4 regions of the Lysinibacillus sp. GJ-1 genome follow, and region 4 is predicted to be linked to each of the others. Evidence: riboswitches for the same ligand, from Rfam matches in the RefSeq annotation. Region 4 holds a riboswitch; each other region holds the start of a gene.
The links. Region 4 has a riboswitch for cobalamin ahead of tnpA (IS200/IS605 family transposase). Riboswitches for the same ligand answer to the same signal wherever they lie in the genome.
Positions count from the first base shown of each region.

Region 1: another riboswitch for cobalamin. It lies ahead of LO754_RS02285 (ABC transporter substrate-binding protein); the one in region 4 lies ahead of tnpA (IS200/IS605 family transposase).
Region 2: another riboswitch for cobalamin. It lies ahead of LO754_RS21690 (hypothetical protein); the one in region 4 lies ahead of tnpA (IS200/IS605 family transposase).
Region 3: another riboswitch for cobalamin. It lies ahead of LO754_RS10600 (DUF4430 domain-containing protein); the one in region 4 lies ahead of tnpA (IS200/IS605 family transposase).

Region 1 is NZ_CP088912.1:491,041-499,232, reverse strand. It holds gene LO754_RS02295 (adenosylcobinamide amidohydrolase) at 1-689, opposite strand, end outside; gene LO754_RS02290 (FecCD family ABC transporter permease) at 686-1,687, opposite strand; gene LO754_RS02285 (ABC transporter substrate-binding protein) at 1,684-2,649, opposite strand; cobalamin riboswitch at 2,864-3,049, opposite strand; gene LO754_RS02280 (acyl-CoA dehydrogenase family protein) at 3,214-4,881, opposite strand; gene LO754_RS02275 (class I adenylate-forming enzyme family protein) at 4,884-6,386, opposite strand; gene LO754_RS02270 (MerR family transcriptional regulator) at 6,379-6,768, opposite strand; gene argS (arginine--tRNA ligase) at 6,973-8,192, opposite strand, start outside.
Region 2 is NZ_CP088912.1:4,361,869-4,370,060, forward strand. It holds gene LO754_RS21670 (putative RNA methyltransferase) at 1-22, opposite strand, end outside; gene LO754_RS21675 (MATE family efflux transporter) at 22-1,389, opposite strand; gene LO754_RS21680 (tyrosine-protein phosphatase) at 1,545-2,312, opposite strand; gene LO754_RS21685 (ABC transporter substrate-binding protein) at 2,879-3,838, opposite strand; gene LO754_RS21690 (hypothetical protein) at 3,840-4,382, opposite strand; cobalamin riboswitch at 4,537-4,739, opposite strand; gene LO754_RS21695 (glutathione peroxidase) at 4,894-5,439, opposite strand; gene LO754_RS21700 (hypothetical protein) at 5,709-6,257, opposite strand; gene ytvI (sporulation integral membrane protein YtvI) at 6,352-7,410, shown strand; gene LO754_RS21710 (S-layer homology domain-containing protein) at 7,571-8,192, opposite strand, start outside.
Region 3 is NZ_CP088912.1:2,222,787-2,230,978, reverse strand. It holds gene LO754_RS10605 (S-layer homology domain-containing protein) at 1-1,382, opposite strand, end outside; gene LO754_RS10600 (DUF4430 domain-containing protein) at 1,491-2,222, opposite strand; cobalamin riboswitch at 2,393-2,589, opposite strand; partial or broken gene LO754_RS10595 (S9 family peptidase) at 3,081-4,879, shown strand; gene LO754_RS10590 (dihydrodipicolinate synthase family protein) at 5,419-6,216, opposite strand; gene LO754_RS10585 (cupin domain-containing protein) at 6,386-6,934, opposite strand; gene LO754_RS10580 (LysR substrate-binding domain-containing protein) at 7,218-8,132, shown strand.
Region 4 is NZ_CP088912.1:1,965,935-1,974,126, forward strand. It holds gene LO754_RS09240 (glutamate ligase domain-containing protein) at 1-533, shown strand, start outside; gene LO754_RS09245 (NlpC/P60 family protein) at 719-1,447, opposite strand; gene LO754_RS09250 (hypothetical protein) at 1,504-1,650, opposite strand; gene LO754_RS09255 (methyl-accepting chemotaxis protein) at 2,238-3,932, shown strand; gene LO754_RS09260 (VOC family protein) at 3,976-4,338, opposite strand; cobalamin riboswitch at 4,564-4,742, shown strand; gene tnpA (IS200/IS605 family transposase) at 5,027-5,503, shown strand; gene metE (5-methyltetrahydropteroyltriglutamate--homocysteine S-methyltransferase) at 5,659-7,953, shown strand.

The sequences.
Region 1 (8,192 bases), 1.5 Mb from region 4:
GAAGCTATTAACACCTTATGTGGTACACCTAAAGCACGCACAGAGCCACTCTCCATTAACAATAATTCATCACAATAAAGAGAGGCTAAATTCATGTCATGTAGCACCATAATAACTGTTAAACCGCACTCGATTGCTTCCTTACGCACCATATCCAAAAGTTGACGTTGATGGGCAATATCTAAGTGATTGGTCGGCTCATCTAGCAATAATACTTCTGCTGTTTGCGCCAAAGCTTGCGCTACAAAAACCCGTTGTTGCTCGCCGCCCGATAGAAATTCCATCGATGTATGCTCATAGCGTGCTACGCCTGTTTGATCCATGGCATATTGAACAGCTCGTTCATCCTGCTCTGACCAATTGGAAAAAAAACCAGTTTGATGCGGATAACGACCGAGCGATACCGCTTCCCGCACGGTATTTGAAAATGCATTGGCATGTAATTGTGGTAAGACGGCCATCTTTTTCGCCAGCGCGCGTGGACTATAGTGTTTAATATTTTTGCCATCTAAAAAAACCGTTCCTGCTGTTGCAGGCAATAGACCACTAATGACTTTCAATAATGTCGATTTTCCACTACCATTAGGTCCTAAAATGCCAAGGATTTTCCCCTTTTCAACGGTAAAACTAACATCTTTGACGATAGGTACGTCCTCATAGCCACCCGATAGGTGTTCAACGATAATCATACACGTACCCCCTTGCTTCGACGTTGCTTATAGAAAATATAAGAAAAGACAGGAGCACCGATAAATGCAGTAATAACGCCTATTGGTAATTCCCGAGGGATAATGATCGTTCGCGCCACTAAATCACAAATAATTAGCAATGTTGCGCCATTGATAAATGATAACGGCAATAGATGACGGTGATCCGAACCCCAAATCATGCGTGTCATATGTGGCACAACTAAACCGACAAAACCGATTGTGCCAGAAACAGCAACAGCCGCACCAGTCAGCATGGAGCCCCCTACTAAAATTAAATATTTACTACGCTTTACATTGACACCTAAATGCTTTGCACGTTCTTCTCCGTATAATAGAACATTGAGCTCTCGTCTTTGCGTCCACAGAATAGCAGAGCCTATGACAACAAATGGTGTAATCATCTGCACATACGGCCAGCCCCGCATCGAAACTGAACCAAGCAACCAGCCTATCACTTGGCGGAGCTCTTCTCCTGATAATGCAATCATTAAGGATATAAGAGATCCTAAAAAAGAACTAAAAATAACGCCTGTTAAAATAAGTGTTTCCATTTTCAGTGCACGGTCGACTATTCTGGCAAAGCTCATGACAGCTACCATTGTTAGTACCGCACCCACCATACTAAGCGTTGGTAATGCATACAACCCGACAACCGGTATCGAGATACCAAAAAATAATGTCACCACAGCACCTACTGACGCTCCCGAAGATACACCTAGCGTATAAGGGTCTGCCAATGGATTCTTTAACAACCCTTGGAAGGCTGCCCCTGCAATCGCCAACGATGCGCCAACAAGTCCTGCCAGCAATACGCGTGGCAACCTAATTTTCCATAAAATATTAGCGGCTGTTTCATCTGCCGCCCTATTCCAAAATACTTCAAATGGAATATGAACCGAGCCTATTGATACGCCACACCAGATGCTAACAAGAAGTAACGTAATGGCTGTAATATAGGCTAATAATGCTCTACTCACTCGAAAGCCTCTGGATAGATGGCTTTCGCTAACTCTTCAAGCCCATCTGCTAAACGCGGGCCTTGACGACTTGTTAAATTTTCATCTACTTGTACAATTGCTTTATTTTTTACAGCTGTAATAGTATCAAAGCCTGCACGTTGTGGAATTTTCGTTAAAATATTTGGCACATAATCGTATGTGACAACGATGACATCTGGATTTTTTGTAATAATTTGCTCCGCATCAATTTTGAACCAACCAGTTGTATCGGCTGCAATATTTTCAGCATGAATCATATTTAGCATTTCCTGCATAAATGTATCCTTACCAGGTGTGTAGATTTCAGGCTCATCTGACGTTTCGACAAAGACTTTCTTTGGTTCCACATCCTGCAATTTCGCTTGGATTTCTTCCACTTTGGCTTTCATATTAGCAATAATTTTTTGTGCCTCCGGTAACTTACCAGTTGCGCGTCCTAATTGCTCAATCGTCGTATAAGTTTCATTAAAATCGCTTGCATTCGCCACTACAAATACCTTTACACCTGCTGCCTCAAGCTGCTCCATCGCTCCATCTAAAGAAGCCATTCCTGATTCATGAGCAAACACAATATCTGGCTGTAAGGCGATAATTTGTTCAATATTGAACTCCATACTGCCGACTTTTTCTTTTTTAGCTGCCTCCGGTGGATAATCATCATAATCATTGACGCCGACAATTTCGTCATCTAGGTCAAGCCCAAATAATATTTCTGTATTACTCGGAATAAGAGAAACAATTTTTTCAGGCGGTGCTTCTAGCACGATATCTTTGCCAGTAGCATCTTTTATTGTCACTGGAAATGTTGCTTCTTCTTGTTTGGTTACTTGTTGCTCCTGCTGCTCTGATGCAGATTGCTCGTTTTTCGGTTGTGCTCCACATGCTGCAAGTAAACCCATTGCCAAAAATGCTGATAATCCTATCTTCCAATACTTTTTCATTGTGAATCCTCCTTAGATTGTATGTGCATTTTTTAGCTCTGTTAACTTGATTGATCGATAGTATAGGGATTGTCATTATTAAATATGGGGATTGCTCACCTTTATTTTCAATGGTTATCGATAGTCGCCTTACAAAACATAAAAAAAGCCCTCGTCCATTTAACGAGAGGCGGGCTTGCACAAAAAAACCACCATCCTATCCTCGTAGGCTGAAATGTAATGTTCTATAAAGGCAGGTCTCCTGGCTCGTGCTCCAAATGCTTTTTCATGCCTTCCCAAAATAGCTTTCAGTGGCATCCATTGAAAAAACTCACACTTACAGTGGCGGGACCGCATCGGAATTACACCGATTTCCCTTTTCACTTTACTTAAGTAAAGAACCTTTATAATATTCAGTTGATTTTATTATACATGAAAATAGAAATAGGGAACGATAAAAAAAGTGACACCATTCTAGGTGCTTCAAAAATTGTGTGCGTGCCTGACACCCTAAAGACGGTAGATAAACTCACAAAAATTTGAGTTTATCTACCGTCTGAAAACTTTTTAAAAAGGCTTATTTCCTTACATAATATCTGAAAAATACTGGACCGTTTTCATGGGTGCGCCAATTTCGCGTAATGCCCATGTATTTTCTAAATATATATCTGCTAGCTTTTCGTATTTGCCACCAAATTTAGCTGCCCATTCGACTGCTACTACACTTTCATAGAGATGAGCCATTTTTTCGGCTACTCCCTTTGCTTCGTATGATTTAGTAGCTTCATCCAGACGACTAAATGTTTGTAATGTACATTCTAATTTCGCTAGTTGCTCTTCCACAATTTGCACTAATGAGCCATTTGCTAATTTAGTCAACCGCTCATGCATTACTCGTACAAATAATTCATGGGCAAAATATTTATCGACTAAGCGAATAAGCTCTAATGCTAAAATATTCGCTGTACCTTCCCACACCGTAAGTACTTGCGCATCTCTAAGCAAACGAGGCGTAACAAAATCTTCAATATAGCCATTTCCCCCATGTAATTCAATCGCTTCGCTTGCATAATGTACCGCTTGTTCAGCCGTTTCTTTCTTCATAATGGCGATATTCAAGCGATTAAGAATCATATCCTGCTCATCGCCCTGACCACTCGTTACCTTGTCATACAATTGAATAAGATCGAAAACAGTAGCCACTTCTACATGGACCTTCGCCGCATATTTCCCTAATGTATCTTGAATCATAGGATATTGAATTAAAGGTTGCCCAAATGCATTCCGATTAGTCACATAATGCTTCGCCTCTAAAAATCCGCGACGCATAATACCGATAGAAGCCACTGCATTACAAATTCTAGATAAATTAAGCGCCTCTAGCATATAATAGATTCCTTTATTTGGTTCTCCAACGACATATGCTAACGAACCATCAAACTCTACCTCACCTGATGGCACTGCTCTCACACCGAGCTTATCTTTTAAACGACGAATGCGAAGGTTGTTTATCTTACCATTGTCTAGACGCCAAGGGACCGCAAATAATGTTAAACCTTTCGAACCTGTAGATGCGCCCTCAATGCGTGCTAAAACCATTGCCACACCACACATTCCTACATTTGATGCAAAATATTTTTCTCCGTACATAAGATAATGCTGTCCATCTTGTCTAGCCTTTACAATATTTGCGCCAACATCTGAACCACCTTGCCGCTCTGTTAAAAATGTTGCTCCCTCATATAGCTCTGTATCTCCTGTTGCACAAACATGTGGTAAAAATCGTTGCTTCAACTCTTCACTTGCATAATGATCCAGCAAATAGGCTGTTGCCATCGTTAACGTGACGGGGCAATAGAAGCCTGGCTCCGCATGAGATAGTAAATAGCCTTGCGCAAAGCTATAGACATAATTCCCCTTCCTACCTAACTGCGGAATGTTCTTATGCACATAGCCTACAATTCCCGTGTTGTATGTTTCTTCAATGGTTTTTTTGTAGCCTTCATTGACCCAAACTTCCGAAACTTCCTCACCATATGCATTATAGCGTTGCAATCGAGGTTCGCCCTCTCGATCAGTATGCTTCGCCCTTACGTCAATAGCACCTGCACAAAGCTCACCAAAATCCGTTAATTCTCGCTTAGCATAGACGAATAACTCTTTATCTAGCATCATGTCTAATAGTTGATGGAGCGTCTCATCCTCTGTGAAAAAATTAGTGGTCTGTCTTGCATCCTGCTGTAGCACTTTCATAGCTATCTCACCCCTTGTTCCTTCAATGATTGTTTAAGTATTTTCCCGGAAGCATTTCTCGGAAGCGCTTCCACGCGTTCAAATAGACGTGGAATTTTATATTTTGCTAGATGCTCCTCTAAATACGCCTTAAGTGCGCTCTCATCAATCTCTATCTTTGTAGCATACACAGCCTTTACGGTTTCGCCCCACTGCGGATGTGGAACTCCGATAACAGCCACCTCAAATATGCCGTCATAGCTTAAAAGCAAATCTTCAATCTCTTTCGGATATATATTGACACCGCCTGAAATAATCACATCTTTTTTTCGATCAACAATCCAAATAAAGCCGTCTTCATCTTTCCGCGCTAAATCTCCCGTTTTCAACCAACCATCTACAAACGCTGCCTTTGTAGCAATTTCATCTTTGTAATAGCCCATCATGTTGCCTTCACCGAATAACACAATCTCCCCGACCTCATTCACACCAACTTCTTCCCCACTATCGTTAATAATGCGTAGCTCCGTACCGAGTGGTGCACGTTGACCAATACTCCCTGCTTTCGCTATATGCTCTTGCCCGAACATTAAAGAACCACTTGGCCCAGCCTCTGTTAAACCATAAACACATGTTAGATTTTCTGTTCGAAAAGCTTTTTGTATATGACGAATTTCATTTTGTGATAATGGCGCCCCTCCGTAAACCCACCATTTCATTGAAGATAAATCTGCCGTTTGCAGTCTCTTTGTTTGAGCAGTTAATAAGTAAGCGACTGGTGCCCCGAAAAAATGCGTCGTCTTTTCTTGTTCTACCATGTCTAGTAACAAATCTGGTGTAAAGGTTGGCGTTAATACATTTGTGGAGCCAACAAGGACGCCTGCCATTAAAAATAAATGTAATGGGGCTGAATGCGTTAACGGCATCATTAGAAGAATACGGCTTGCAGGCTTTACTTCCATTTCGACGGCAATCATCTGTGCTACTGTTAATATATTACGATAACTAAATAGCACACCCTTTGGTTTTCCTGTTGTGCCTGAAGTATATAAAATCGTTGAGGCATCCTCTTCATTTAGCTGGCAATCTATTGTTTGTGTACTTGCATGTTGTATTAACGTCTCATAATGAAGCCACCCTGCCTCCATATGACCCGTCTTAATCTTTAAAGGCACGACGTTGATATGCTCGACAGTAGCAAATATAGCTTCATGTACTAAAATGGCTTTAGCCTCAGCATGCTGTGCAACATACTCAACCTCCTGCAATGTAAATTTGGCATTTACAGGAACGACAATAGCGCCTATACGCTGAATCGCAAAATAACTAACAACAAACTCTACAACATTAGGCATAAAAATAATCACTTTATCATTTTGGCGAACACCCTGTTCCATCAAAGCATGACCAAGTCGCGTCACTTGCTCATCTAATTCGCGGTAAGTCACGCTTTTCCCATGACAAACAACAGCTTCTTTCATAGGGTACTTTCGGGCATTTCGCGCTAACAAATTTGAACTATTCATCGTGCATCTCTCCCTTTAAAGTCAATAATTTTTCACTAAACATGCCATGTAATTGCTGTAATTCATTTTTCATTTGTGTAAGCTCAGCTATTTTACTCTCAATTTCTTGTATTTTTTGATTTCCGTATGCCACAGTCCGTTCCAATTGTTGAATCCCTGAACGATCAAAATCAAAGAGCAACACCATCTCCTTGATTTCTTCCAATGAGAAACCATAACGCTTTCCTCTAAAAATAAGCTTGAGCTTCGCCATTTCCTTTTTGGAAAAGGTTCGTTGATTCGTAGAAGATCGATGTGGACTTAGTAGCCCCAACTCCTCGTAATAACGAATCGTACGTGTAGAAACATTAAATTGCTTCGCGACTTCCTGAATCGTTTTCAAAACCAACTCCCCCTTCACAATTTTTCATCAGTATATCATTAACGTTAACGTCAACTTCAACAGAAAATTAGAAATAAACAGAAAAATACACACACAAAACACAAAAAAACGGTGCCAGTCACTCAAACAATTCTCAAACAATTTTGTTCGTAAAAACAGAAAAAACCCCGACACGCAATTGTGTCGGGGTGATAATCATGTACATTACATTTTTTCTGGTGCAGATACGCCAATTAGACGTAGTGCGTTGGCAATCGTTGTACGAACAGCTGTAATCAGTGCTAAACGCGCTTCTGTTAGCTCTTTATTCGATGCATCTAACACTTTTTCAGCGTTATAGAAGCTATGGAATGCAGCTGCTGTTTCTTGAATATAGTTAGCGATACGGTGTGGTGTACGGTGTTTTGCAGCATCCGCCACTACTTTCGGGAAATCACCAATTTTTTTCAATAAATCAATCTCTTTTTCAGCAGTTAACAGGCTTAAATTTGCTGTTGAAGTAGCGAAGCCTTGTTCTGTCGCTGAACGTAAAATAGAAGAAATACGCGCATGTGCATATTGTGCATAGTACACTGGGTTTTCATTTGATTGTGAAACCGCTAAGTCAAGGTCAAAATCCATATGTGAATCACCAGCTGTTTTCACAAAGAAGTAACGCACAGCATCTAGACCAACCTCTTCCACAAGCTCACGCATCGTTACAGCATTCCCTGTACGTTTGGACATTTTGAATTTCTCGCCGTTTTTGTATAACTGCACCATTTGGATAATTTCCACTTCAAGTGTGTCACGGTCATAGCCAAGTGCTTGAATAGCCGCTTTCATACGTGGAATATAGCCGTGGTGGTCTGCTCCCCAAATGTTAATTAGTTTATCGAATCCACGAACAATTTTATCCTCATGGTAAGCGATATCTGGTGTCAGATATGTGAAAGAGCCATCGTTTTTAATTAGGACACGGTCTTTATCGTCACCGAATGTTGTAGAACGGAACCAAGTCGCACCGTCCTCTTCAAATACATGACCATTCGCTTTTAATTTATCTAATGCTACTTCGATTTTGCCGTTGTCATATAATGATGTTTCAGAATACCACACATCAAAATTCACGCGGAAGTTCGCTAAGTCTGTTTTTAATTTATCTAATTCTAAAGCAAGACCATGTTGACGGAAAAATGCAAAACGTTCTTCATCCGGTTTTGATAAAATCGAATCGCCATGCTCGCTCGCTAATTTACCTGCAATGTCGATAATATCTTGACCATGATAGCCATCTTCAGGCATATCAGCAGCAAGGCCTAATGCTTGCTTATAGCGCGCTTCCAGAGAATAAGCCAAGTTATTAATTTGATTACCAGCATCGTTAATATAGTACTCACGAGATACAGCATAACCAGCCATATCTAAAACATTACACAATGAAT
Region 2 (8,192 bases), 2.3 Mb from region 4:
CTCGTTTAGAAATGGCCCCCATTATATTTCCCTCCTTTTTTCTGTTGGCGAAACAATGGCAAAACGCTCCCATTTTCTACTTTTCCACCTAAAGTATACGATAATAGCACGCATCCATTCATCTGCTGAAATAGCTAACCAAATTCCTACTAATCCCCAATCTAAAACAAATACAAATAAGTAGCCAAGTGGCAAACTCATACATACCATTGATAAAAATCCGATTTTAACAGGAAACCTTGCATCACCTGAAGCACGTAATGAATTAATAACGACGATATTCATTGTACGACCTGTTTCTAACAATATACTTAATGCTAAAACAGATCCGCCGATTGCGATAATCTCTGGATTATCTGTAAATAGGCTCATGAACTGCGTACGGAAAATTGTAACAACACTCACCATAAGTATCGTGAAAATAAAAGCTGAGCGCACGCTTACCCATAATTGATTATAGGCCTCATCTTTTTTACCTGCCCCCACATATCGACCTATAATAATCGCCGTCCCTGTACCGATTGCAACTGCAAATAAATATGTAAACATTGAAATATTCATGGCATATTGCCTTGCTGCAAGCGTCTCAGCACCTATATAGGTTGCGTAATAAAGGAAGACAATTTGGCAAAATTGGTAGAGCACTTGCTCAAAAGCAGATGGTAAACCGATATTTAAAATTTTTCGGACATATTCTTTTGAATAGGTGAAATAGTATTCTATCTTCACACGGATCTCCATCACCTGATACAACAGCCACGAAAAAACAAGTACCGCTAGTCCCCTGCTAATAATGGAGGAAATCGCAGCGCCCTTAACACCTAATTGTGGCAGTCCAAAATTTCCAAAGATTAATCCGTAATTTAAGAGGACATGAATAACATTCATTCCAAGCGAAACGTACATGGTCTGTTTCGTCCAACCATGGACACGAATAATGGCTGCTAACGCATTAATAATAGCCTGTAAAAAAATAAAACTACCTATAATGACTAAATAGCTTTGCGCATATTGCAAAACATCGCCCTTTAAATTCATCATCGTCATTAAATGGCTTGAGCCGAAGAAAAAAATCATACTCATAATAAGCCCAACAATTACGTTCATCGTAACTGCTAATGCCGAAATTTTTGTAGCCTCTAAATAGCGTTTCGAACCTAAATATTGCGATACAACAATTGCAGCACCATTGCCCACCACTTCAAGTATTAATATCGCAATATGAATATATTGATTGGCAGCACCAACACCTGAAACTGCATTATCCGACAAAGCACTTAACATCAATGTATCGGCTAATCCCATTAACATAAATAAAAAAACTTCCAAAAAGATCGGCCATGTTAAATGAAATAAACTAAACTGGTCGGTCGAATGTTTCTCTCTCATCGCATGTCCCAACTACTTCACTTCTCTCTATCCATTACATAAAAATCTATTGTATCTTATCACAGATTGGCTTGTTGTATAGGATAGGTAATACAAAAATAATTGAATAGCTACAAAAAAATCCCTCTCACTGCATGGCGTGAAAGGGTGTCTTATTAACATAAGCAATATTCTTGTAATTGCTGTCGTTTTTCTGTTGTTAAGCCAAATTCTTGCTCTAAAAATACGTTTTTTGAACCGTATTTACTATCCATAGCATCAAAGGCGGCTTGCAAATAATCCTCGCGAGCTGACATTAGTGCGTGAAACTGCTGTAATTCATGATCATTAAAAGTATCTTGGATTGCCTGTGCCATGCGTTCTACCATTGGGCGTAAGTAAATATTTGTTTCTAAATAGTCTTGCATAATGGTTTCCTCTGGCACATCTAATGCTAGCAAAATAAGAGCTCCTCCAATACCTGTTCGATCTTTGCCTACTGCACAATGATGAACTAGACCTAGATTATCTGGATTTTGGATTGTTGCCATTAATTTTTTAAATGATACATTGTTAAATGGCATTTGTGCATAAAAATCTCGAAACATCTCAGGACTTACAACTTTATAAAAATTGTGACCACCAGTATTTGTTGGCATCTCAAACGCATGATTTCCCTTTGCAGGAATTTGAATATACTTTGCATCCTTGAATGTTGGATTAGGGTTATTTCGTGCCTCGTGTTCATCTCGGTAATCAAAAATTGTTTTTACCCCTAATGTTTCAAAGCGCACCTTATCCGCTTGTGTCATCTTACCAAGTGCAGCTGAACGATATAGCAAGCCATTCTTTACGATACGACCATCCCTAGTCTTATAGCCACCCATGTCGCGGAAATTCAAGACTGCCTCAAACGGAATAACTTTCATGTCAAACTGTGTCATCCACTACGCCTCCCTTATGTTAGCAATCATTTCTACTTCTATTTTATAGAACAAACAAAGATAATACCAATTATCCAATGCCTTATTTATTCAACTATATTTATTTTAAAACATGAATAACGCTATTGTCCGCTAAGGCAAATACTTTCTACAAAGGAAGAAATGCCAGCAGGCAACAACGGCATAGCAAAAACAAATAATGGAAAAAAGAGAAAAAGTGTTAGATTGATGACAGTCAATCTAACACTTTTTTGCTGCGCCGGTATTGTCCGCTTCGGCGGTGCTTTCTGCGGGCACACCGTAAGCCGCAACCCTCGCTACGCGGGGTCTGTTGCGTCTAACATAATGTTCTTTTCCCGCTAGAGTCACCACCTCCGCTACCAACAACTAGGGAACCCTTCTAATTTATTATTCATTGCAAAAGAAATAATAGTAAATATGTTCTATATATTTTCTTAGCAAAAATTTATCAAAACCAATGTACCTCTATTTAGAATTTTAAGGTTATGTCCCAGCCTCTTTTCTCTTTTGCCTAAGCTATTATGAAAGGTTTTTACCGTTTATCCTTATTTAAATAACTCAGGATATACAGCTTTTGCAACCATCTCAACAGCTTCCCCGATACGAGGTCCTGGACGATTTGAAATATCTGTATCAATAGCATTTACTGCTTTATCTTGAATAGCTGTAATCGTATTCCATCCATCACGTCCTAGAATTTCCCCTACTGGGTCTTTTACATAGTTGACAGTTGTTAAAATAACTTGAGGATTTTTCGCAATAACATCTTCCTCTGCAACCTTTACCCATCCTGTTTGGTCACCAAATACATTGTTGACATTTGCAGCATTTAAAATTTCCTGTTGGAAAGTACCGGCTGCTGTTGTATAAATATCAGGTTTTGGGCTAATTTCTAAGTAAACATTTTTTGGTGTTTCTACACTTTTTACTTTTGCTTGAACATCAGCAATTTTCGCTTTAATCTCTTTGTTTAATTGCTCGCCTTTATCTTGTACACCCATCACTTCAGCAAGTTGTTGAATATCTCCATAAACATCTTCAAATGATGCAGCTGATTGAATAACAAATACTTTTACACCTGCATCTTCAAGACCTTTTAGTGCATCTAGTGTCTCTTCATTTCCTGTAGAGTACGCAATGACAACATCTGGCTTTAAGGCTACAATTCGTTCGCTATTAAATGTCACTGAATCTGACACACGTTCGATGTTTTTTGCTTCTTCTGGGTACGTATCATATTCTGTAGCTCCGACAACTTTATCGCCAACACCTAGTGCAAATAAAATTTCTGTGTTACTTGGTTGTAATGACACAACAGTTTTCGGTACTGCATCAAATGCTACTTCTACAGCGCGATCATCCTTAACTTTATAGCCACTTTGCTCAACTTGTTGGTCCGATTTAGATGTATCGTCATTTTTCGCTTTATCTGCTGTGCCGCATCCTGTCAATACAAGCGCAAGCATTAACACAGTAAGCCATTGGAATTTTAATAGTTTTTTCACTTTATTCATTCTCCTTCTTTTTCTTCATTGGATATGATTTGCTAATAAACGGGATTTCAGCGATTCCAGCCTGTTGATTCATGTAAACAGCCATAACAAAAAATACATTAGCTAGTAATCCTAAGTAATCGAAAAGAATGGCCGGTACTTCCCTTTCCTCTGACACTTTGTGTAGCACACGGTACGATTTTTTTGCCTCACTCCGACATAAGTGAAGCGCAGTTGCAGCCCCAGTGCCTTGTGGCAAAACAAAATTTTGAATTTGTTCCTTTACATGTCCTACATAAAAATCATACCGATCACTGAGCCATGACAAATCTTCTTCCGTTACCGCAAGTTTGCCACGTACCGAGCCATTGACATGGTATGCCATTGGCAAAATAGTCAATAAATCTGCCCCGACTACTTCAACTTCTTCGGCTTTTACAGCAGCCAATGCTACACCGATATGCGTTGTTAAACTATCTGTACGGATTTCAAAATCAACTGTAGATATTTTTTCACACATGAACGGGTAACAAGAATAACGCGCATCTTTTTTCATCTGTAATCCCTTCTTTCTTTCATGAACAGATTTTGCTTAAAATGTGCATAAAAAAACGTCGCTCCCTAGGGAACGACGAAAATAGCATATATAGTGTTGTCTAACGAAGACAGCTAATGTATTTGCCGTATATCCTCCTAGCTTCCGAAGAGTTTTTATACATTAAATAACGGTCGGTCTCCTGGCTCGTACAATTAGCTACCTTCATTTCGTAGCGCTCATAAAGCCTTCCCATCCTGTTGTCTTTGGACAGTGGCATGTATTATGATTTTTGTACTTACAGTTGCGGAAACAGCTTCGGTCTTACACCGAATTCCCGATTATGCTAAAATTAGCACCATTATTCTGCAAGAATTATTCACTTGAATAGCAGTTTATCATATATGGATTTAAAAAAATAGTTATGAGATTGAAGCATAATCGAATATATCCACACCGTACTTAGCACTATTTCTACATAGTGACCAGCTATTCGTTATTCTTTCCTAATAATTCTGACTAAAAGAGCTAGCTATAAAATTTTTTCAATTGCTTGCTCAATATCTAGTTGGGAATCGGTTGGTTCGAAGCGTTCCACTATATTACCTTGATTATCTACTAAAAATTTCGTAAAGTTCCAGCGAATATTACGCCCATCTAAAAAGCTAGGAGCGATTTGGATAATTGATTCCGCTAACATCTTTTCCTGCATATTGGCTTTACCGAATTCACGAAAATCTACTTCGTGCTTTAAATAATTGAATAATGGATGTGTCCCTTCGCCATTTACCTGAACTATTTCAAAGATTGGGAACGTTACCCCGTAGTTAATTTGACAAAGTTTAATCGTCTTTGCTCCATCTTCTGGGTTTTGTTCTCCAAATTGATTACAAGGGAAACCAAGCACAACGAAATTATTCTCGCCATATTTATCATACATTTTCTGTAAATCTTCGAATTGATATGTAAAATCACATTGGTTAGCTGTGTTGACAATTAGCATCGTCTTTCCACGATACGTTTCCATTGATAAAATTTCACCGTTTGGCTTCTTTACTAAATAATTATAAATACCCATTATCTCGACCCTTTCTAGTTACTATTTTTTATATAGAATGACCAACTATAACCCCTCACCCTGTATATTGCGTGAATAATTATGTTGCTTATTCCTCAACAAATGGTTTTGTCGCTTTTAGAAATTTAATAACTATTGCATACTAAATTCCAGATAAGTAAATAAGACCTATATTTATATGAATCAAAAATACTGTTTTTTTCATTATAACAATAACTTTTCTTTCTTCAAAATAACTCGCTCGCCATAAAAATAGCCATCTCGCTATGTTAACGGATGGCTGTTTTATATTTCTTTTTACATTTAGTATCTTGCTCTTCTTCAATTAATCTCATCGCAATATCCAATAGTTTATGATCATTAGTAGCATCAAATAACTTCTTAAAAGAGACAATTATATCATAACGAATAAGTGTTGGTTGTTTTTCATCCATACAAGTTTGGAACCTTTTCGCTAAATAAGAAACAATTAAATCTCTTTGAACCTGTCCAGCAAGCCCAATTTGCCAGATTGCTTGTAATGCCTGTCTTGCTGTTACTTTACTTTCATCATACGTCACTGCCCAGATTTTTAGAAAATCATCAAGAACACGCTCTTCTGGATCACTCTTTGCTGCTAACGCACATAAAAACTGTGCAGCACGCGCACGCGCATGTCCATTATTATATGTAAGGGCTTTAACAAGTTGTTCCCAAACTGCATATGTCCAATCAACTGGTTCTTGCACAATCTTCATCAATTTTCTATAAGACTCGTATTCAATTTCACGGTCACGCTCTGTTAAATTACTAAAAAGCTCTAAAATCTCTTTTTCCATGATTTATCCCTACCTTCATTACTTTCAGAACGTTTTTAAATTTTAATTTTATTGTGTTACACTGTACTTAAATTAATGATAAAAAGGAGAGCTTATGAATAGATCTATAACTCGAAAGTTGATTATACGAACGCTAGCGATTATATGCCTACTAGTAGCTGCATATTTTATCATACCAGTTTCCGTGCCCATACTATTAGCGGGTATTACAGCTTTTTTATTGGAACCCATTGTCATGTTTTTTAAACGAAAATGGAAAATGTCTCGGAAAATAGCTGTTGCGTTTATATACATAGTAAGTGTTATTTTTATTTCTATTATCTGTTACTTTACTATTACCCAACTAATGTCGCAAATAATTTCCATTTCCAAACAAGCACCTTACTATATTTCTAAGCTATCTGAGATGTGGGGGCATATGCAAGAGAATATTTCAAAATATACAGAAGACTTTCCTACTGAAGTGAGTTCCTCACTTCAAAAAACGGCAACCGACTTTATTAAGAAAATTGAAGAATCTTTTTTAAACTTCTTTAATTATACCAAAGTTACGACCTTCTTTTCACAAATTCCAAGCCTCTTTATTAGTCTTCTCGTTTATATGATTGCTCTATTTTTATTTATGCTCGATTTACCTAAATTAAAACAGATAACTTATAAATATTTAAAGCCATCAACAGAAAAGAAATTAAAAATTATTACGAATCGTTTAAAAGATGCATTTTTCGGTTTTATGAAGGCACAAGTTCTTGTTAGCTTTATCATTGCCGGAGTTACATTTATTGGATTACTCCTTATTCAACCAAAATTTGCGCTAACAATGACTTTTATTATTTGGATTATTGATGTTATCCCGTTCCTCGGCTCCATTATTATTTTAGCGCCTTGGGGAACTTACCACCTGTTGATGGGGAATACATCGATTGCCATTAAGCTCTTTGTTCTTGCAGCTATTTTATTAATTATTCGTCGAACTGTCGAGCCTAAAGTAATGGGCGCACATATTGGTTTATCTCCTCTGCCAACATTAATAGCGATGTTTGTCGGTCTACAACTATTTGGTATCATCGGCTTACTTGTAGGGCCATTTGTTATCATCTTATTGTTCGCATTAAAAGAAACAGGGGTTATTAAAATCAATTTTAAAATCTAGCAGATGTGAAATAAATTGGACAGTTGCTTGAAAAATGGTGGACGTCAAGACGTAAGTAGCTCGCTAAGCTATGATTTACGGCTCTATCCAACGACAAATAAAAATAAACACAGGGCACATTCTATTCATGATAAATAGAAGTGCCCTATATTATTGTCTATTACTTTGAATTAATAAGCTCTGCTTTCTTTAAGAAGCGTTCGATTATTACCGCTACTTCTGCACGCGAAATATTAGCAGTTGGCGCGATTGTTTTATTTGCCTTACCTGTTACTAAACCTGTTTTTACTGCAACTGCAATAGGAGATTTAGCATATTCAGCAATTTGTCCTTCATCTATAAACGCTGCTAAAATAGTTGCCGCTTCTTGCTCTGAAATCGTTGTATCTATATCGGTTAACAACAAAGCACGCGCTAAAATTGTCATTGCTTGCTGACGTGTAATTTTATCATTCGGTCCAAAGTGACCATTGCTGTAACCTTGAATAAGCTTGTATTCACTTGCAGCATTGATATAGCTTGCATACCATGCATCTGTTGTTACATCTGCATAATGACTAGTAAGGTCATCTGTTTTTAAACCGAGCGCACGGACTATAATAGCAGCAAATTGTGCACGTGTTATATCTTGATTAGGTGCAAATATGCCCTCACGTACTCCATTAATAATCATTCGAGAGCCAAGATTATTCACAGCCTCTTTTGACCAATGATTAGCCACATCGGTAAATTCAATAGGATTCCAAACAAGAGCATACGTACTATTTGTTAAACTATTAATA
Region 3 (8,192 bases), 260 kb from region 4:
TCTGATTGATAGACAGGCTGCGGTGAGCTTGATACTAAATATTGACCAACAGAGTTGTAGGCTTTAATCGTTGTTGGCTTCAATTCTACTAATCGCTTTTGTAAAGCCTCTAGCTTATTATAATTTGATACAGATTGTTTTTCTTGAGCTGACAAATTATCATAGGCTTGTTGTGTTGCATTAACTTTCAAATGATCCGCCCATGTAATCGAATCTATAGGGGGGAGCACGTTAATTTTAAATATCACTTCTTGAATCCGAGGGGCTGTTGTGAAAATGTTTTCTTTATCTACAAGCTCTTGATAATTATTTATTTTAGTTTTTTGATTTTTATCTAAGGCATTGTATGTTGTCCGAGCTTCTTCTAATTGTTTTTTTGTTGCCTCATCAGCAATCTGAATTGTTTCAGGAAGAGAGTCAATTAAATATAAAACATATTCAATTTCTTTATCTACAAGATTTTGGTAATTTGTTACATTTACTTTTTGCTGTGCTGGTATTCCTTTGTATATTTTACGAGTAGTATTGAATAGTGAACCTAACTCTTCATTGCTTATTTCTAATGACGAAATAGTAGAAATTAAAAGTCCGACGTATTTCAGTTCCTTCTCTATTAAGATAGCCTCTATTTGCACTAGTTTCTTTTTTTCATTTAGTAGTAAAGTGTTCCATTTCGTACGAGCATTTATTAATTGTTGAGCAATTGCTTCATCTAATGTATCAAATGAAGGAATAGAATTAATGAAGGCTTCTACCAGTTGGCTTTCTTTTTCACCAAGTTTGTTATTGTAATTACTTATTAATGCTTTTTTCTTTTGATCTAGTGTTAATGCACTATATGTTTTGCGAGCTGCTGTTAATTGTAGTTCTGTTACCTCATCAGTAACTATAATTTCTGGAAGGCTATTTACCAAATTTATAAAGTTTTGTTCTTCAGGTGTAATAACATATACATCAATTGCCTTAGATACTTCACCAACTTTTGCGTTAATCTGAGCATCCCCAATTGAAATCGCTGTAACTAATCCTTGATTGTCAACTGTTGTAATTGTAGGAGCACTCGATGACCATTCAATTAGGGTACTATCTTCTGTTGTTGAGCTAGCTACAGCAAGTTGCGATGTTTCTCCAATTGTTAAAAATAAAGGTCCTGTGGTATTTAATTGAATATCACTAATTGTATTCGGCGCATTCTCTATTAATGGCGTAATAGTTAATTGTTCATTTGGATTGTCTAATTCTGTGTTATTTATGTCTGAAGTGTTTTGCTCGTACGTTTCTCCTTCAAGTTGCTGTGCTTTGCCAGTGGCAGCAGGGGATAATAGCGAAAATATTAAAATAAAGATAATGACTAAATGTATTTGCTTTTTAAAAATATCCATTTGAAAACTCACTTCCTTTAGAGATGTTGCTAGTTATATCTAAAAAAACAATAGTACTGAAAAAGTGCATTTCTTTAAAATGGATTCACTTTTTCAGTACTTAATTACTTAGTTATTGGGTGTGACGTCAATAGTTAATGGTTCACTTGTTGAACCACCAAGTAGTGCATTTGCAGAGGCTGTAATCGAGATACCACCTTCTGCAGCTTGACCAGAAAATGTGATAACTGCTTGTTGATCTGTGTTGACAGTAATTGATTGAGCTGTTAACGCTGTAGTACCTGTGTTAATTGTCCAATTAGCAATATTAGAGGCATTTGTTAGAAATAGGTCACCCGTTAAATCCACAGTAACCTTTGGATTTATTTGTCCTACATCCACTGTGCTAGCAGTGCCCAGCTTAGCCCATGTCGTATAATAAATATGAACTTTATCATCAGGCTCTAATTTATAAGCATCTAAACCAACAGTTGGGCTAATACCATTTACAGTGTATACCCAACCATCCCAACCATTTAAGCTGCCACTAGCTCGCCCATCAACAGATTCAAGATAAGGACCATAGATAGGATGAATAGTAACTATATATGGAATACCGTTTGCTGTTAATGTATTTTCCATTAGTGATAATGCCGTAGTTCCAGTTGAGACAATCTCTGTTGCTGCTGGTAGGATGGAGCCATATAAACCGTCAACAGCTAATTGGACATCGAATGTTGCAATTTGTGCCTCTTGTTTTGTAGGTTGTAATACTGTTGTTGCACTTGCTGTCGGTGATAATAGCGAAACAGCTAAAAGAAAAGCGAACGCTATATGCCACCATTTTTTAAAAGTAACCATTTTGAAAACCTCCTAATTTTATTGTAGTGAAAGTTTTTGCGATTAACTCCAATAAAAAAGATGCTTCTCTTAAAAAAGGGAAGCATCCAAGGTAAACAGAAAAGGAGCATAATAAAATAATATGCCTGTCCATCTATTTGCCGTAAGTTCTCCTAGCTTCCGAAGAGAGTTAATACGATGGAATAAAGGCAGGTCTCCTGGCTCGTGTATCCTATTCAGAACCTTCCCATCTACTGGGGGCATTTTTCCCCGTTTGACAGTGGTATTTTCTGTAGTCATCTACACTTACAGTTGCGGAAACAGCTTCGGCTTTGCACCGAATTCCCTATTAAGCTCTTAAAAGAGCACCTTTATTCTGCAATTGCTATTCACTTGATGTTTATTTTAACATATTTTCCTCATTTTCCAAATAGTTAAATAAAAAGGATAGATATTCCTTATCGAATAATGGAGTTACCTCCATTATTTTTGTTTATGTATATAAGTTATAATCGCAAGAAGAAACCGATAGATATCCCACTCTTCCGATTGTTAAAGCTATTACAAGTTATGTAGTAGATCGCAATATTGAGTAAAACTAGGGACAGATTTCTAAAATATTGTAGGGAAGAGAAGGGAGATAAGCTTTACTACTCAGGGAATATGAAGCTTTTTGAGGAGAAGCAGTTATCTTTAAAGATAATCCTATGAAATTTATCAATCAGGAAGTTTCTTTATTTTTTTATGATAAACAGAAGGTAAAATCATAGCATATAGTACATTTTCTTATCATATTTATTATACATTGAAGTGTAATAATGATATTTTATAAATAGATAGACTTTTCACGCAATTTAAAATAAGTAAGGAGTGTTGAATTTGATATCTTTTTCTAAACCAGATGTAGAACAGTTTTTACGAACATTTTCGATTGGTGATTTTGCGGTGAGTCCAGATGAAAAACAGCTAGTTTTCAGTACAAATTTAAGTGGCAAGTATAATTTATGGGCGATGAATTTACCAAATACGTTCCCGACACAGCTTACTTTCATTGACCAAAGCTGCCAAGGGCTTATCTATGACAAACAAGGACGGTTTATCATTGCTGGTTTTGACAGGAATGGGGACGAAAATACGCAATTTTATGGAATTCCACTTCAAGGTGGAACAATGAAAAAAATTATTTATGAAGAAGGAACTCGCAATTCTGTGCCCATTTTATCTGAAAATGGGAACAAGCTTTATTATACATCTTCGAAAGAAAATCCAACATATTTAAATGCATATGTCTATGACTTGGTGACAGGTGAGGAAAAAACAGTTCTTGTGGGAAAAGATGCGCCCACTTTTTTACTCGATTTTAGCCCGAATGAAGAGGTAGCCCTCTACTATAAACATTTTGCTAATACGAATACACTACTATACGCTAAACGAGGAGAGGAGCATATTCTCCTGACTCCGCCAACAGATCAGCAACATACGGTCGGTGACGCAGTGTTTGTATCCGATAACCTCATCTATTTATTAACAAATTACAATGCTGATTTTACGTATTTGGCTTCCTATAATTTAGAGACAAATGAGTTTGTAAAATTGAAAGATTTAGAGAATGAAAGCTTTACTACGTTGAAATATAACAAAGAAAAGCAGTGTCTGTATGTCATCAGTGAAAAAGGTGTAGAAGATCATTTGTATAAGCATGATTTGTTATTGAATAATTGGGAAGAACTCGATTCACCATGCAGTATTATTGAAAAACTTATCGTCACAAAATCCGGTAATTTGTATTTATTAGGAAGAAGTGCGACGAAGCCACATAATATCTATTATTTTAAGGAAAATGGATGGACATCTTTAACGGAATACACAGTTCCAGGCGTAGATCAAAGTGAATTAGTGGAGCCAGATGTGATTACGTATTCTTCCTTTGATGGACTTGAAATAGAGTCCTTATTTTTCAAAGCTAACAAAGAAAATGATAATGGTGAAATCATTTTTTGGCCGCATGGTGGTCCCCAAGCCGCAGAGCGAAAATTTTTTAGAGCTTCCTTCCAATTCTTTTTAAATAATGGGTATAGCATTTTTGCGCCAAATTTCCGTGGATCAACAGGCTATGGATTAGCTTTCACAAAAATGGTAGAGGGAGATTGGGGACACGGTCCAAGACTTGATAATGTAGCTGGTCTCGACTGGCTCATTGAAAATGATTACGCGAAAAAAGGCAATATTTTATTGATGGGCGGAAGTTACGGAGGATACATGGCCTTATTGCTCCACGGTAGACACGCTGATTATTTCAAAGCCGTCGTGGATATATTTGGGTCATCTGATTTGTTCTCATTTATCAACTCAGTTCCTGAAGACTGGAAGCCCATTATGGATCAGTGGGTGGGAAACCCGGAAAAAGACAAGCAAAAACTCATTGAATACTCACCAATTACTTATTTAGAAAACATGGTGAAACCAATGCTAGTTATCCAAGGAGCCAATGACCCGCGTGTTGTAAAAGAGGAATCTGATCAAATCGTGCAGGCTTTAAAAGATAAAGGTCGTGAGGTCGAGTATATGCTTCTTGAAGACGAAGGACATGGCTTTTCTAAAAAGAAAATGAAATTGCTGTTTATCAAAAAATCCTGTCATTTTTGAATCAGTTCGTTGAATCTAAAGTGAAAGCATAATGATACGTATGATAAAAGAAAAATAAGCCCAACTGGGAAAAAACCTAAAGAGTATTAACAATTCTTTCTTTAAGTAATGAGGGCGTAAGTTGATGGAAATATTAGTTGAAGTGAAAAAGACTAGATTCTACATCAGTAGACCCTAGTCTTTTTCCATTTATCGTCCGTTTATAAGGGCAAAGAGAACATTATATGTGCTAGTGCACGAATTTAAATCCTCATTCTCGGCAAATCATTTTAGTTTACATAATATAATACTAGCGAGGGAATATATGAATTGCTCCTGGAGTTACAAAGCGAAACACCTAGTTGCTGCGACTGCTTTTTTTACGTTAAACAAACGAGTACAGAGCGAGGCATAATTAGATTTTCGTATTGAAACCCCCTGACCAGCTTCAGGGGGTGCATTGACTACTAAGCATTCGCAGTCCATTTCTGTTTTGAACAGCATGAAGCCGCATTCTCATGTTGAAAAATGCGGCTATTTCAAAAAAGTCGTTTGTTTGAGTCAACTGTGTATAGTAGGTGGAAATTAGTTACTAATTAATGGGTGATCGACAAGGACCTACTTTTATACCAAGGGAATTGTAATGTTCTTTTATGTTAATAATGGCTTGATAATGTGTCACTTCGTCAATTAGTTGATTTATTTTATGAACGTCAACTGGTTTTTTCATTAGTAGGTCATTTAAAATTTGCTTGATTTCTTTAGGGTAAACATTGCCTACCATACTGGAAAGTCCATTGCAGCCACCGAGTATTTTTTCTATGAGGTCAACATCTCCTCCAGCAAACATAATGAAATCATCGGGTAACTGTGTATTTTTATGACGCTTCACATTGTACTCTTCTTTAAGGCCGATAAGGTTCGGGTGTTGTTGAGAAACAAGTTCATTCAGGGATTCAACACTTAGGTTAAATCCAGTTCGGGCAGGATTATTATATAGCACAACTTTTTTAGTAGTATGTGTTAGCAATTCATTAACATAAGCAATGGCTTGTTTTTGTGATGGTTGAATATAAAGTGGAAACTGGACAAGAATGGCATCAAAAACAGATTTCTCAAGTGCTTGAATTAGTTTTATCGCATCTCTCGTTCTCGCACCTGAAACACCAAACATTAGTTCAATATTTTGAAAGTTTTGCTTATTAAAGTAATCAATGATTTGCAATCGTTCATCAATGCTCATTGAATTTTGCTCACCGGTAGAACCAGATACAAGTAGTGACTCAATTCCGTTATTCTTTAAATGTTCAACAATGGGGTTGAAACCTTCTAAATATAAGCTTTCATCATCATGAAAGGGGGTTGGAATAGCAACATTTAGATTTTTCATCAATTATATCCTCCAATTATTTACCCAATAATATTAATATAGAACCAACGTAATACCACCACTTTGTACGGATAAGAGGATGAACTATCTCTCCACGTGTGTTCACGAATCCGTACAAACTTATTGTCAGAGGTATGAGTAAATTCATTGCTGGCAGGAGCTTGTTATTTTACTTTTCTGGTAAAATATCATTCTTATTCGTGATATTTTCTTTAACAACATGTTTTGCTCCTGACCCAACAGGTTCTTCCAAAAACCATGTCCCCATACCGGAAACAGTAGGTACATCCTGGATAGTATAAAGAACAGCATTTTCATGATCAGACGTATTGCAATGTTCGTGTGAAAGCCAAGCAGGAGAAACAAATACATCGCCTTTTTCCCACTCAATTTTCTCGCCATTAATGATACTATAGCCTTCTCCTTCAAATACAATAAAGATAGCCAAATTACTGTGTTTGTGTGGGTTATTATGTTCACCTGGCGCCAATACTTGGACCACTGCGTTTATAGTAGGGGTCACACCGTATTTATCACCAGTATCTTTATTTATCAGCGAAACTGCGCCTCTGCCATCACCCATAAAATCGCTAGACAATGAATCATCTAATTGTGCCTTTATATCTGTTCCTTTCCAAATACAAGGACGAACAGTCGGCTTGGTACTTTTTTGTAAAAAATCTTTGTAACTAATAATATCCGTTCTTTGATCGCTCATTTTAATAACCTCCTAGGTTTTTTGAGAATTTTTTAACCTTCCTGTGCTTCCATCGCCCTATCAAATCTTAAAGGCACCTCCTTTCAAGACTAAGTGAATTTAAAGCAATACAGCGTTGGAAAGGGAAACCCACTTTATTAAATACTGTTATAAACTGGGCTTGTAATTACAGTTTAGGGCACCTCAAACCATAGTTCAATTCAATTATTTATATAGTAATAATAGGTTAAAACTATGATACAATACATATTGCCATAAATTGATTTATGAGGGGGACCCTAGAATGGAATTAAGACAACTTGAATATTTTCGTTCAGTATGCCAGGAACTTCACTTTACAAGAGCTGCAGAAAAGATTGGAATTTCCCAACCATCTTTAAGCCAACAAATTCGCCTATTGGAGCATGAGATTGGAGCACCTTTATTTGATCGAATTGGTAAAAAGACGGCACTTACAGAATCAGGAAGACTACTTCTGAAGTATACTCAGAATATTTTCCATGAAATAGAACAAGCACAAACTGCTATAAAGGAATTAAACGGACTCCAAAGAGGAAATATTTCTATCGGAACATTGTTAACAGTTGAAAATTACCTAATTCCACCGACATTACTTAATTTTCATCGTTTATACCCTGCTATTAAAATTTCTGTGTTTGGACTACGCACGGAAGACATTAGGATAAGCTTGTTAGAAAATAAATTGGATATAGGGATTGTTTTTTTACCTATGAAAGATAGAGAATTAGAATCGATTTCTTTGTACAAGGAGGAACTGGCTCTTGCGGTACCCAATGGGCATCCATTAGAAGAACAGGAAATGGTCCATTTGGATGTTTTGCGGACAACAGCGTCCGTTTTATTTCCTGAAAACTACTTTATAAGACAACTTATCAATAAATCTTGCAATGACTTGGGATTTCTCCCTCAGCCCGCTTTTGAAATAACAACGATGGAATCGTTAATTGACATGGTTGAAAAAGGAGTAGGAGTGACTATATTGCCTAAACCTTATTTAGAGTGCCTTAGCAATAATAAAATAACAGTCATTCCAATTGTAAATTCTAATCTTTCCCGAGAAGTAGGAATCGTCTATAGGAAAGATAAATATATGGGTGCTGCTACACGTATGTTTATTGAACAGCTAAAGGCTACCACAATTAATTTGAATTATAAAACCAATAAAGATACTGATTAAAGATTACCTAGTTGAACCTAACGAGGTCGTGTTGCAATGGATAACACGCTAAAACAACAA
Region 4 (8,192 bases):
AACACCAAGTATATAATGCATTAGCGGCCATCGTTGCTGCAAAAGAAATGGGCATGTCCATTCAGAATGCAATCTCACGTTTAAAAACATTTAAACCGATGGCAAGGCATCTAGAAATGTCAACCGGTCTTAAAGGAAGTACTATCGTAGATGATACATGGACGAATAATCCTACATCGGTTGAAGCAGCCTTGAAAGTTTTAGATACGATAGGAAAAGATAAAAAAATAATCCTTATATTAGGTGATATAAAGCGATTGGGTCTTTTCGAAGAGAAGTATCATCGTGAGATTGGCTCCATGGTGGCTGAGCGAAATATTCAAATGCTGATTACTATTGGAAAAAGAGCCGAACATATAGCAGAACAAGCAAAAAAAGATGGCACTACTGCGGAAGTTCATGTTTTTAAAGATGTTGCAGGAGTTTTAGAATTACTCAAACCAAAACTTGACCAAGATACGATTGTGCTTATAATAGGCCCAATGTCGAGTAGATCCATGATTGAATTTGCCAATCATCTAAAGGAAATCTAACAGCATAGCAGGGCAATCTTTATGGTAGCAATGACAAGCAAGACTTTAACGATGTAAAATTCATCCAACCATTTAAAGCGAAAACATAGCATACAAACGTGTCAATGACACTGCTTTGTATGCTATGTTTATGTTTATATATTGCTAGCAGTCATTCAAATGTTTATTGCTAGATTGTTTGTCTTTTAAAATACTCGTTTTGCTGTTAAATAATGTTCCTTATAATAATCAACAAATAGTACTCTTGTCGTAACACCGCTTGAAGTTGGGATGATGAGACGTTGATCGCCAGCGTAGATAGCTACAAGCGATGGGTTTTTCGAACCTTTCACACCATTAAAGAATACTAAGTCACCCTTTTTCAAATTGGCACGTGACACCGTAGTTCCTTTCGCCATAAGTTCTTTTAAGTTTGTAGTACCAAGTTTTACGCCACTTTTACGGTAGACATATTCAACGAAACCAGGTGCTGTAAAACGTAAACTTTGTTCATTAATTGTGGAACTAATTGTTGCTTTATTTTTATAAGTAATCGCATTTTCTACGATTTTATCGCCCTTTGTTGCGGGGTTGGCAGATAATAATGTTGGTAATACTCTGCGAGCAGATACATAATTGTCTTTATAATATGGCTTACTATTCATATCTGAAATGACAATATTTTGCTTGGAATCAGCCATATGAATAATTTTGTTATTACCAATGTACATGCCTACATGATCAGGATCCGTGCCTGTTTTTTTACTTTTAAAGAATACTAAGTCACCTTTTTGCAACTGGTTTCTTGCAACATATGTCCCTTGTTGTATCATGTAATTTTCATTATACGTACCAAGATCTACACCATTCTTTTCAAAAATATACATAAGGAATGAAGCACAAGAAAATTTGTAAGGATATGTAGACTTGTACACGCTATTACTGTATGTAGCCTTACCAATTAAGCTTTTCCCTGTTTGAATCAGTTGATCTACTTTGCTGCAACCCTTTGGTCATTATTTTGCGCATTTGTCGTCGCTGCTTCCACTTTTATCGGTTCAAATGTCCCTTGAACGATTCCGAATGAGCTAAACCCAATCGACAATGCTAATGTAGTTGTTAAAAAATGTTTTTTCATGCTGTTTTTTACCTCCTGTAAGCGAGCAGTAAATTTTTCTGTTTGCTTGCCATTGCAATAATCGTAGCATGAAAAACACGGGGTTCTGTTAGGTAAATGTTTCCACAGTGCACGTCAACCTACCTGAAAACCTTGATAGTAAAGGCTTTATCGCTTGAATTTACAGTTTCATTACAAATGTTTCAGTTTGTGATGATAAAAGTAGGATTGTGTTATAAACAATCGGATCTTTTTCTATATTAAATAACATTACAATAGAATTTAAAAGGAAGTCAGAATACTTAAAAAATGATAAGCAATGTGGCAATAGAGCGTACTGCCATACGAATTTTATAAATCAAATTAAGAATATTTTATGATAGAAAAATAACTTTTTTGCTCGAATAATGCTTATATAAGCACGCTTTACAACCTTATTTCTTATCATCTTTTGTTATGAAATACATAGTTCGAGTCATGGGAGTTAAAGGGATAATATGTTATATTTAGGGAGAAAATAAGCAAGACTTTCATCCTCAAAAGCTAGCGAAAAATGTTGTTTCGTAGAAGTAATTGATATAATTTCACTAACGAAAGGGGAAAATGGTATGTTACAGAAACTGAGGTTCAAAACCATTCGAGCAAAAATTTTGAGTGCATTTTTCATTGTTGTATTTTTTATTGCTTGTTTTAACACGTATAGCTACTTTGCCAATAAGCGTGTCATTTCTGCTGGCGAAGAAATTGTTTATAAAGAATTACAGTTGTTAACAGCAAATGAAAAGTTAGCATCCACAATCAGTGTTCGAACAACTGCTGCAAAAAGCTATGTTCTGACTGGTGATCAGAAATATAAAAAAGAATTTGAAGCATACGTAAAAATTGCTGAAGAAAATAATAAACTATTAACGGAATTATCAACTGATACAAATCTATCGAAAACTGTAGAAAAAGCAAGGGAATGGCGAGGTTTTGTGCAAACGAAAGTGTTTGATGAATATGATAAAGGAAATGTAGAATTGGCTATACAAAACTTAAATTCTATTGACTCGCTTGCTACAGAGGTTAGAAAAGGTTATGAGGGGCTTGCGCAGGCAAGAGAAGCTTCTATTAATGAGCTAGGACAGGCAATGATTGCCCAATCGAAAGAGTCACTGAATGTAGGGTTAGCAATAGGCGTGATGATAACTTTAATCGCAATTGTAACCGCTTACATATCAGCGCATATGATTGCTAATCCGATAAAAGCGGTAATTGAAAAAATATCGCAAATGGCAGATGGCGATATAAGTCAGCCTCCATTGCCAGAAAGAATGAAAGATGAAATTGGCTTGCTGGTACAATCGACAAACACGCTCAATCAAAAACTTCATGAAATTATTGGATCAATCCATGTTGTTGCGGGCAATGTAGCTGCAAATAGTGAGCAGCTTGCACAATCTTCGCTAGATGTAAAAACTGGTGCAGAACAAATAGCATTGACGATGCTTGAGTTAGCGGGTGGTTCGGAATCCCAAGCACATAATGCAAGTGACTTAGCGCAAATAATTGATACATTTAAAGTAAATGTCCAACAAGCAAATGCACAAGGCATTGATTTACAAGGCTATTCAAGTGAAGTATTACAACTTACGACAAGCGGTCAACAATTAATGAACACATCGACACAGCAAATGTTTGCCATTGATACGATCGTGCAAGAGGCTGTTGCAAAAGTAGCAGGGTTAAATAGACAATCGCAAGAAATTTCTAAGTTAGTATCAGTTATTGACGATATTGCCAATCAAACAAACCTATTAGCTTTAAATGCTGCAATTGAGGCGGCACGGGCTGGAGAACAGGGAAAAGGCTTCGCAGTTGTAGCTGCTGAAGTGCGCAAACTTGCGGAACAGGTTTCTTATTCGGTCACAGATATATCATCCATTGTGGGGCGCATTCAAAACGAAACGGTTGGTGTAACAGCTTCCCTTCAAACGGGATATGAAGAAGTAAAAAGAGGAACAGAGCAAATTACGAATACCAATACAACCTTTGAACAAATAGCCTCTGCGGTTAATAGTATGTTTAGTAATATTCAAGGAATAACAGAAAATTTACAAGGTATTTCAACAACAACAGAGCACATCAATCGTTCTATTGATGAAATTGCTGCTATATCCGAACAGTCCGCAGCAGGTGTAGAGCAAACGACTGCAACAATCGACGAGACAGTCGTAACGATGGATGAAATTTCAAAAAATACAGATGATCTCGCTTCGATGGCTGAACGTTTAAACAAAGAAGTACAGCATTTTAAATTATAAACAATAAAAGCAGCCACTTTGCAATATTGGCTGCTTTTGTCATTTAGATGGGTTGCATCATCTCTACTCGATTACCGAAAGGGTCTCGAAATTCAAAGCGTTCAACATGTGGAATTGGCACGCAATCAATTATTTCGATTTGGTGTTCGGATAAGACGTTCTTCCAATGCGCTACGTTGTCAACTTGATAGGCAATATGCGCTTTTGTTGTATATCTATCAAACCCGTCCTCTGTCCCAACATGTACTTCTTGATTTCCTACTTGTAACCAAAAGCCCCCACGTCCTTGAAGGGAGGTGGGTTTCTCTATTTCTTTTAGCCCCAGTACATGGCAATAAAACGCTTTCCCCTGTTCCTCACAATCTTTTGGAATGGTAAGCTGTACGTGATGTAAACCGACAATCATCATAATCCTCCTTTAATTCCTTTATATTTACGTATAACTATATACTTCGCTTCACTACTTGGAATACCTTCTAAAGTATGATAATAAGTCTATCTTTTATTAGAATAATATTTCCTTAATAACAAGTATCGTTTATTTTGACAGCAAATAAGTACTTAATCAATAAATTGATTTTAGAAAAGTTATACTTTTCAGAAAAATGTGTGTTATAGTAACAACATAATTAAATATTGTGTAAGAGTTGGTGCCAAATGAAAGTTTGGCTTAAAAGGGAAGTCGGTGCAAATCCGACGCTGTCCCGCAACTGTAAATCGGAGCAATTCACAAATGCCACTGGGAGACTGGGAAGGCTGTGAGGCGTGTTGATGAGAAGCCAGGAGACCTACCAATATCTAGTACACACCAAATAACCTACGTGGAAATAGGTGGTGAGATGTGACCCAATTGGCACTGTGCGACAACGAATCTTTATACGATAATCAACATTTATCGTATCGTTTCATCATAGCTAAATTGTATTGACAATGACTACCATTTTCCTGAAAAGGAAGATGGTTTTTTTGTATTTTTTGAAAACCCCTTGCTATGCGAGGGGTTCTAAAGAGCTTCTAGCTATGGACAAGAAAAATCCCCAGCCGTACAATAAATTCAGGTCTGGTCAACCGACTTCGTACGAAAGGGGATCCAAATGGATAATAAAAGTTTAGCACACACAACATGGAATTGTAAGTATCACATCGTCTTTGCGCCAAAATATAGAAGGCAGATTATTTATGGACAAATTAAAGTAGATGTAGGTAGAATTCTTCGCCAGTTATGTGAAAGAAAAGGAGTAGAAATTATAGAAGCAACAGCCTGTCCTGATCATATTCATATGTTGGTAAGTATTCCACCAAAATTAAGTGTTTCATCGTTTGTGGGTTATTTGAAAGGGAAAAGTAGTTTAATGATATTCGACCGACATGCGAACCTGAAATACAAATATGGAAACAGGAAGTTTTGGTGTCGCGGATATTATGTAGATACAGTAGGAAGAAACAGAAAAATCATTCAGGAATATATAAAAAATCAATTACAAGAGGATATTCTTGAGGATCAAATGAGCATGAAAGAATTCATTGATCCATTTACAGGAGAAGAAATAAAAGCAAAAAAGCGAAAATGATAAAACCACTTTAGTGGTAGCGTGAAAACGGAGTGCGGTTGGCGGACCTTTCAGTGTGTCTTTAGACATGGGCCAGTACCCCAGCGTTTCACGCGTAGAGCAAACCACCAGTTAGACTGGTGGTTCTGATTATTTTAATTAAAGGGGAGAAGGATATGACGTATTCAACGACAGCAATTGGTTACCCATATATAGGAGGAGAACGTGAATGGAAAAAAGTATTAGAAGCCTTTTGGAGAAATGAGCTGACAGAAATTGATTTTTTACAAAAAATGAAGGAAATTCGTCTTGCTCGTATTGATAAGCAGCTCCGTATTGGCTTAGATATTGTGACTGTTGGGGATTTCACACTATATGACAGAATGCTCGATACAGCAGTAATGTTTGGCTTAGTTCCCAAGCGCTTTGGTTGGCAAGGAGGCAAAGTGGAATTACAAACATATTACGGAATCGCGCGTGGTAATCAGGATGCAGTCGCCAGCGAAATGACAAAGTGGTTTAATACAAACTATCATTACATCGTACCAGAATTTGAAGGGCAAGCTCTGGAGTTAACAGAAAATAAAATTCTTGCGGATTTCCTTGAAGTGAAAGAAGCATTTGGTATTACAGCCAAACCAACGCTGATTGGGCCCTATACCTTTTGTAAGCTAACAAAAGGCTACGATAAAGTATCGCAAGTTGCATTTATTTTAGCACTATTACCACTTTATACGCAGGTTATCAAAGAACTCGTTACAGCCGGTGCTAATTGGATTCAATTGGAGGAGCCTGCCTTAGTTACCTCATTAGATGAGACAGAGGTTAAACTAGTGCAAGAAATCTATATACAATTAGCAGCAACTGTCCCCGAGGCGAACATCATGCTACAAACTTATTTTGAATCATTATCAGCTTATAAAATGCTTATCGAACTACCAGTAAAAGGAATTGGTTTAGATTTTGTGCATGGCTATACGCATAATATGGAGGCGCTACGTCAATTTGGTTTTCCACAGGATAAAGTATTGGCAGCCGGCGTTATTAATGGACGAGATATTTGGCGCGCTAATTTAGCAGAGGTTAGTACAACAGTTAGAGCAATTGAACAACTGACCAGTGCCGAGGAGCTATGGATTCAATCATCATGCAGCTTACAGCATGTGCCAATCTCCACAGCACTAGAAACAAAATTAGAGCCAGTCTTAAAAAATGCACTTGCATTTGCAGATGAGAAATTAGTGGAACTAACAGAGGTAGCAAAGTATTTAAACGAAAAAAATCATGCAACAAATTACACTATTTCCGAAAGTATGAAGGCGATCGAAGCGTTAAAAAAACATCCTGTTCGAAATAATCAGGCTGTTCACAGGGCAGTACAAACAGTGTCAACACAGGATTTTGAACGGCAAAGTGATTTTAAAACGCGTCAACGAATTCAGCAACAGGCACTTCAATTACCGTTATTCCCAACGACTACAATAGGTAGCTTCCCTCAATCGGATGAGGTAAAACGGACACGTAGTGCATGGCGGAAGAAACAGTTGTCCGATGAAGCTTATGCAACATTTGTCGCACAAGAAACGAAACGTTGGATTGAAATACAAGAAAATTTAGAGATCGACGTACTTGTGCATGGTGAATTCGAACGTACGGATATGGTGGAATACTTTGGTGAAAAACTCACAGGGTTTGCTTTTACAGAAAAAGCTTGGGTCGTATCGTATGGCTCCCGCTGTGTGAAGCCACCGATTATTTACGGAGATGTTGCTTGGGCGACACCTATGACAGTGAAAGAAACAGCCTATGCTCAAAGTTTAACAAATCGCTACGTGAAAGGAATGTTAACGGGGCCAGTAACAATCCTAAACTGGTCCTTTGTACGGGATGATATTCCACGGAAAGATGTGACCTATCAAATAGCACTTGCTTTAAGGAAAGAGGTAGAGGCACTCGAAACGGCCGGTATTGCTATTATTCAAGTCGATGAACCTGCTTTGCGTGAGGGCTTGCCATTACGCACGGAAAATTGGGGCGCTTATTTGGACTGGACCGTGAATGCATTTAAGCTAGCAACGGCGAATGTAAAGGATGAAACTCAAATTCATACACATATGTGTTATTGTGAGTTCAATGATTTTATAGAACCAATTAGTGCACTCGATGCTGATGTACTATCTATTGAGACGTCTCGTAGCCATGGTGAGCTGATTGCATCGCTACACATTCGTCCATATGAAAAAGGGATTGGATTAGGTGTTTACGATATTCATAGCCCTCGTGTACCGAATGAACAAGAAATGTTAACAATCATGCAAGATAGCCTACAAGTATTATCGACTAATCAATTTTGGGTCAATCCAGACTGCGGGTTGAAAACGAGAAAAGAGCCAGAAACTATTGCGGCACTTGCCAATATGGTGGCAGCTACCAAAACATTGCGTCAACAAATCCAACAATCAACGTACTAATTGAGACAGCCCCCTAAGCGTAAAAGTGCTTAGGAGGTTTTTAGCAAATTGTTCGCAGGCAGGGCTAGCACTAATTTTTATGGTGTTACGCCACAAAAGTGGATTTTCCTCTCGTGCTGCCATACAAGAGTGTCGTGCATTCCACGCAATCAACTTGTAAAGTTTGCTTGCTCATTATAATGCTGCCCTGAAGTAAGATGAAAATAAATCTACATTTGAGAAGGGTAACCTATGTAAGA